Regions from separate parts of the Streptomyces yamdrokensis genome, predicted to be linked through region 1. Evidence: predicted binding sites of a transcription regulator. Region 1 holds the regulator's gene; each other region holds the start of a gene.
The links. Region 1 encodes HrcA, which represses chaperone genes, less so after heat shock. Its sites were predicted from a motif close to TTNGCACTCNGNNNNNCNGAGTGCNAA; they were not measured.
Positions count from the first base shown of each region.

Region 2: the regulator HrcA is predicted to act here: its motif matches at 1,154-1,180, upstream of groL (chaperonin GroEL).
Region 3: the regulator HrcA is predicted to act here: its motif matches at 931-957, upstream of groES (co-chaperone GroES).

Region 1 is NZ_CM132679.1:2,468,775-2,471,040, reverse strand. Features, by position in the region: gene ACWZEH_RS10555 (MBL fold metallo-hydrolase) at 1-400, opposite strand, end outside; gene hrcA (heat-inducible transcriptional repressor HrcA) at 570-1,586, shown strand; gene dnaJ (molecular chaperone DnaJ) at 1,587-2,266, shown strand, end outside.
Region 2 is NZ_CM132679.1:3,498,463-3,500,728, reverse strand. Features, by position in the region: gene ACWZEH_RS15305 (MoaD/ThiS family protein) at 1-269, shown strand, start outside; gene ACWZEH_RS15300 (cold-shock protein) at 721-924, shown strand; gene groL (chaperonin GroEL) at 1,347-2,266, shown strand, end outside.
Region 3 is NZ_CM132679.1:4,685,758-4,688,023, forward strand. Features, by position in the region: gene ACWZEH_RS21045 (polysaccharide deacetylase family protein) at 1-12, shown strand, start outside; gene ACWZEH_RS21050 (polysaccharide deacetylase family protein) at 9-785, shown strand; gene groES (co-chaperone GroES) at 1,104-1,412, shown strand; gene groL (chaperonin GroEL) at 1,530-2,266, shown strand, end outside.

The sequences.
Region 1 (2,266 bases):
CCGTGTGCCGGGGGCGGACCAGCGCGTCCACCGCCTCCCGGGCCTCCCGCGCGTCCAGACCGTGGCGCTCCGCGTCCGTGAGCAGTTCCTCGCGCCCCCGCGCCAGCACCGTGTCCAGCCCCACCGCGCCGAACACCTCCGCGCCCGCGAACACCGCCGCCCCCAGCACATGGTCGAAGTGGGGGTGGGTGAGCGCGAGATGCGTCACACGCCGCCCGGCGAGCGACTGCGCCTCGGCCCGCAACCGCGCGCCCTCGCGCAGGGACGAACCGGCGTCCACGAGCAGTACCGCGCCGGTACCGACCACGAGTCCCGCCGTGCAGTCCCACACCGGAAGCCGGCACCGCCCCACCTTTGGCGCCAGCCTCTCCCATCCCGACCCTTCCCAAGCCACCGTCATACCGCGACGCTAACGGCCTACGGCTTTCGCGGCGCGTCCGCGCGGGACCGGCCTTGCCCGGGGAGTACCCCCCGGCCGTACACTGGGCGGGGAGTCTGGCACTCGCGTGCGAAGAGTGCCAGGGCATCCAGGAAACGGACCGGGCGGACGGCTTTTGGAGGTGTGCGTGATGCTCAGTGAACGCAGGCTCCAGGTGCTGCGCGCCATCGTCCAGGACTACGTCGGCACCGAGGAGCCCGTCGGCTCCAAGGCCCTCACCGAGCGGCACAACCTGGGCGTCTCCCCGGCCACCGTGCGCAACGACATGGCGGCCCTGGAGGACGAGGGCTTCATCGCCCAGCCGCACACCAGCGCCGGGCGCATCCCCACCGACAAGGGCTACCGGCTCTTCGTGGACAAGCTCGCCGGTGTCAAACCGATGACCGCGCCCGAGCGGCGCGCCATCCAGAACTTCCTCGAGGGCGCCGTCGACCTGGACGACGTCGTGGCCCGCACGGTGCGGCTGCTCGCGCAGCTCACCCGGCAGGTCGCCGTCGTGCAGTACCCGTCGCTGACCCGCTCGACCGTGCGGCACGTGGAGCTGCTCCCGCTGGCGCCCGCGCGCGCCATGCTGGTGCTGATCACGGACACCGGACGGGTCGAGCAGCGCATGGTCGACTGCCCGGCGCCGGTCGGCGAGGCGTCCCTGGCGGATCTGCGGGCCCGGCTCAACAGCCGTGTCGCGGGCCGCCGTTTCACCGATGTACCGTCCCTCGTCGAGGACCTCCCGGAGGCCTTCGACCCCGAGGAACGCGGTACGGTCTCGACCGTGCTCTCCACCCTCCTGGAGACGCTGGTCGAGGAGAACGAGGAGCGGCTGATGATCGGCGGCACCGCCAATCTGACCCGCTTCGGGCATGATTTCCCCTTGGTGATCCGGCCTGTCCTGGAGGCACTCGAGGAGCAGGTCGTGCTTCTCAAGCTGCTCGGCGAGGCGAAGGATCCGGGCGTGACCGTCCGTATCGGTCATGAGAACGCCCATGAGGGACTCAACTCCACGTCCGTCGTGTCGGTGGGCTACGGTTCGGGCGGCGAGGCGGTTGCCAAGCTCGGCGTGGTCGGACCGACCCGCATGGATTACCCGGGAACGATGGGAGCGGTACGCGCAGTGGCACGGTACGTCGGACAGATCCTGGCGGAGTCGTAAGTGGCCACCGACTATTACGCCGTACTCGGCGTGCGCCGGGACGCGTCGCAGGAAGAGATCAAGAAGGCCTTCCGGCGACTCGCCCGCGAGCTGCATCCGGACGTCAACCCGGATCCGAAGACGCAGGAGCGGTTCAAGGAGATCAACGCCGCCTACGAGGTGCTGTCGGACCCGCAGAAGAAGCAGGTCTACGATCTCGGCGGCGACCCGCTCCAGCAGGCCGGAGCAGGCGGTGGCGCGGGCGGCTTCGGGGCGGGCGGCTTCGGGAACTTCTCCGACATCATGGACGCGTTCTTCGGCACGGCGTCGCAGCGCGGTCCGCGCTCGCGCACCCGCCGGGGCCAGGACGCGATGATCCGCCTCGAGGTCGAACTGGACGAGGCCGCGTTCGGCACGACCAAGGACATCCAGGTCGACACGGCGGTCGTCTGCACCACGTGCAGCGGTGAGGGCGCGGCGCCGGGCACCACGGCGCAGACCTGTGACATGTGCCGCGGCCGGGGCGAGGTCTCGCAGGTCACCCGGTCCTTCCTGGGCCAGGTCATGACCTCGCGCCCCTGCCCGCAGTGCCAGGGCTTCGGCACCGTCGTCCCGACCCCGTGCCCCGAGTGCGCGGGCGACGGACGGATCCGCTCCCGCCGCACCCTGACGGTGAAGATCCCGGCCGGTGTGGACAACGG
Region 2 (2,266 bases), 1.0 Mb from region 1:
TGACCGTTCGCATCCCCACCATCCTGCGCACCTACACCGGCGGCAGGGCCGAGGTCGACGCCCAGGGCGCCACCCTCGGCGACGTCATCGCGGACCTGGAGAAGAACCACACCGGGATCGCCGCCCGCGTCCTCGACGACCAGGGCAAGCTGCGCCGCTTCGTCAACGTCTACGTCAACGACGACGACGTCCGTTTCGAGCAGGGCCTGCAGACCGCGACGCCGGACGGCGCGGGTGTGTCGATCATCCCGGCCGTCGCCGGCGGCTGACCGCGGCTGACGACAGCTGATCATTACCATCGGTAACCATCATTACCGGGTGTTCATCGGATTGCCCCCTCCGCGAGATAAGCGGAGGGGGCAATTCCGTAGGATTGAACGCGATAGAGTCGGGGAACGCGGTTCCGACTCCCCTGTCGGGAACCATTAATTCCTGCCGCTCACCCGACTGGATACAGCCAAAGTCCGGGCCCCTTCTGCGGCGTTTGAGGGTTTTGTCCGGGCTGACTTTCCCTGAAATCGGACGAATTGCCGTCGCATTCCGGCCCGGCGGTGTCGGGATTTCTCGTCCGACTGACCTGTTGCAGAGGGCAGTTGGGCAGATACATTCAGCCGCGGTCGACGCGTTCCGGCGCACGCCCCCAACCATTTGGGGAGTGAGGTCTGACCCGGATCCGCGAAGTGCGGATCTGTGCAAGGGCCAGTAATAGGGGAGTTAGGCATGGCTCAGGGCACCGTCAAGTGGTTCAACGCGGAGAAGGGGTACGGCTTCATCGCGGTCGACGGTGGTGCGGATGTTTTCGTCCACTACAGCGCGATCCAGATGGACGGCTACCGCACCCTTGAAGAGGGCCAGCGGGTCGAGTTCGAGATCTCGCAGGGCCAGAAGGGCCCGCAGGCCGACATGGTTCGCGTCACCGCCTGAACGCGCTACCAGCAACCACAAGAATTTTCCTGCCGACGAAGGGCTCGTGTCTCCGGGGTCACCCGGGATGCGAGCCCTTCGCCTTGCCCGCGCCGCTCGCCTGCTGCCCGGCGTGGCGCCCGTCCGCGCGCCCGTCCGTCCGCGTGCCGCCCGCGCCGCTCGTCCGCCGGCCGCCCGTCCCGTCCGGGTGTTCGCGGGTGGCTGAGTCTCCCGCCGATCCTCGAAGGCGCTTGCACTCGCATGGGTCGAGTGCTAATCATTGCGTTAGCACTCTGAAGGTGAGAGTGACAACGTAAGGACCGGGTCGGTGAGGCCCGCAGGCCGGTGGGGCAAGGAACCGCCGGGTCTGTGAGCCGTCCGTCGCGGGCGCGGGCGCGGTCCTCAAGGAGTCATCACCCCCAGTCCTGGAGGGACCACTTCACATGGCCAAGATCATCGCGTTCGACGAGGAGGCGCGGCGCGGCCTCGAGCGCGGCATGAACCAGCTCGCGGACGCCGTCAAGGTGACGCTCGGCCCCAAGGGCCGCAACGTCGTCCTCGAGAAGAAGTGGGGCGCCCCCACGATCACCAACGATGGTGTGTCCATCGCCAAGGAGATCGAGCTCGAGGACCCGTACGAGAAGATCGGCGCAGAGCTGGTCAAGGAAGTCGCCAAGAAGACGGACGACGTCGCCGGTGACGGTACGACCACCGCGACCGTCCTCGCCCAGGCCCTGGTCAAGGAGGGCCTGCGCAACGTAGCCGCCGGCGCCAACCCGATGGCCCTCAAGCGCGGTATCGAGAAGGCCGTCGAGGCCGTCTCCGGTGCCCTGCTGGAGCAGGCGAAGGATGTCGAGACCAAGGAGCAGATCGCCTCCACGGCCTCCATCTCCGCCGCCGACACCCAGATCGGCGAGCTCATCGCCGAGGCGATGGACAAGGTCGGCAAGGAAGGCGTCATCACCGTCGAGGAGTCCCAGACCTTCGGTCTGGAGCTGGAGCTCACCGAGGGTATGCGCTTCGACAAGGGCTACATCTCGGCGTACTTCGCCACCGACATGGAGCGTATGGAGGCGTCGCTCGACGACCCGTACATCCTGATCGCCAACTCCAAGATCGGCAACGTCAAGGACCTGCTGCCGCTCCTGGAGAAGGTCATGCAGTCGGGCAAGCCGCTGCTGATCATCGCCGAGGACGTCGAGGGCGAGGCCCTGTCGACCCTGGTCGTCAACAAGATCCGCGGCACCTTCAAGTCCGTCGCCGTCAAGGCCCCGGGCTTCGGCGACCGCCGCAAGGCCATGCTCGGCGACATCGCCATCCTCACCGGTGGCGAGGTCATCTCCGAGGAGGTCGGCCTCAAGCT
Region 3 (2,266 bases), 2.2 Mb from region 1:
GACTACCTGTGACCGGCCCGGCGCGGCGGGTCCGGCGGGTCCGGCGGGGGGCGGCCGCGGCGGTTCTCCTGGCGGTGCTGGCGGGTTGCGGCCAGTCGGCCGGCCGGCCGGCCGTGAGCCCGACCGTTCAGGCCGGGGCGGGGAAGGGCGCCGGGGACGGCGCGGGCCGCTCACCCCGCGGCGATCCGGGTCTCCCGCCCGTCGTCGACCACGTCCCGACCCGGGACAAGGTCGTCTTCCTGACCTACGACGACGGCGCCGAACGCGACCCCCGCTTCATCGACCTCGTACGCGACCACCGCCTCCCCGTCAGCATGTTCCTCACGGACAGCGTGGTGGGGCCCGGCTACGGCCACTTCGCCCGGTTGCGCTCGGTCGGCGCGAGCCTGCAGAACCACACCCTCGACCACCCCGCCCTGCGCGGCCTGCCCTACGCCGGCCAGCGCGCCGAGATCTGCGGCCAGCAGCGCAAGCTCAGGTCCCGCTTCGGCATCCGCCCCCACCTGTTCCGCCCGCCCTACGGCATGTACGACACCACGACCCTCCGGGCCGCCGGCGACTGCGGCATCGTGGCGGTCGTGCTCTGGCGGGTCACCCTGGAGGGTGACGGCACCCTCACGTACACGCGCGGCGCGCACCGCCTGACGCCCGGCGACATCATCTCCGTCCCCGCGGGCGGGATTCCGGCCCTGCCCCTGGCGGAGCGGACGACGCGGCTGCTGCGCGAACTGGAGGAGCGGGGGTTGAGGGTCGGGAGGCTTGAGGACCACGTCCGGCGCCCTTGAGTCCTCAGGCGGCCACCGGCGGGCACCGCTCACGATCCGGCCCGTCCGGGGGCCCGGGGGTGGCGGCCCTCGGGACGGCCACCCGAACAGGGGTCCGCTTTCCGGGCCGGCGTGCACGAGAAATCCGGCGACGCCACGCAGTGAATTGGCACTCCGCTTGACCGAGTGCTAATCGCGGTCATAGTCTCAGGTCTGGCACTCCCCACTGGAGAGTGCCAACACAGCGACGGGCAGGTCCGGCACCCGCGACGACGGATCGACCTGGTCGCCACCTCAGACAGTTAACCCCGTGAGATCTCCGAAGGGGGAGGTCGGATCGTGACGACCGCCAGCTCCAAGGTTGCCATCAAGCCGCTCGAGGACCGCATTGTGGTCCAGCCGCTCGACGCCGAACAGACCACGGCTTCGGGCCTGGTCATTCCGGACACGGCCAAGGAGAAGCCCCAGGAGGGCGTTGTCCTGGCCACCGGCCCCGGCCGCATCGAGGACGGCAAGCGCGTCGAACTCGACGTGAACGTCGGCGACGTCGTGCTCTACAGCAAGTACGGCGGCACCGAGGTGAAGTACAACGGCGAGGAATACCTCGTCCTCTCGGCCCGCGACGTTCTCGCGATCATCGAGAAGTAAGTCACCTCGTAGCAGATTTGCTCCGAACTGCGCCCCTGGTCCCGACACGCTTACTGAGCCGGGCGCCCGGGGCGCAGTGTTTTCTCACCCCAGATTTCCGAGAGGGCTCCCGCTGCCATGGCGAAGATCCTGAAGTTCGACGAGGACGCCCGTCGCGCCCTTGAGCGCGGCGTCAACAAGCTTGCCGACACGGTGAAGGTGACGATCGGCCCCAAGGGCCGCAACGTCGTCATCGACAAGAAGTTCGGCGCCCCCACCATCACCAACGACGGTGTCACGATCGCCCGCGAGGTCGAGGTCGACGACCCGTTCGAGAACCTCGGTGCCCAGCTGGTCAAGGAGGTGGCGACCAAGACCAACGACATCGCGGGTGACGGTACGACCACCGCGACCGTGCTGGCCCAGGCCCTGGTCCGCGAAGGTCTGCGCAACGTCGCGGCCGGCGCCTCCCCGGCCGCCCTGAAGAAGGGCATCGACGCCGCCGTCGCCGCGGTCTCCGAGGACCTGCTCGCCTCGGCCCGTCCGATCGACGAGAAGTCCGACATCGCCGCCGTCGCCGGGCTGTCCGCCCAGGACCAGCAGGTCGGCGAGCTCATCGCCGAGGCGATGGACAAGGTCGGCAAGGACGGTGTCATCACCGTCGAGGAGTCCAACACCTTCGGTCTGGAGCTGGACTTCACCGAGGGCATGGCCTTCGACAAGGGCTACCTGTCTCCGTACTTCGTGACGGACCAGGAGCGCATGGAAGCCGTCCTGGACGACCCGTACATCCTCATCACGCAGGGCAAGATCGGCTCCATCGCCGAGCTGCTGCCGCTGCTGGAGAAGGTCATCCAGGCCAACTCCTCCAAGCC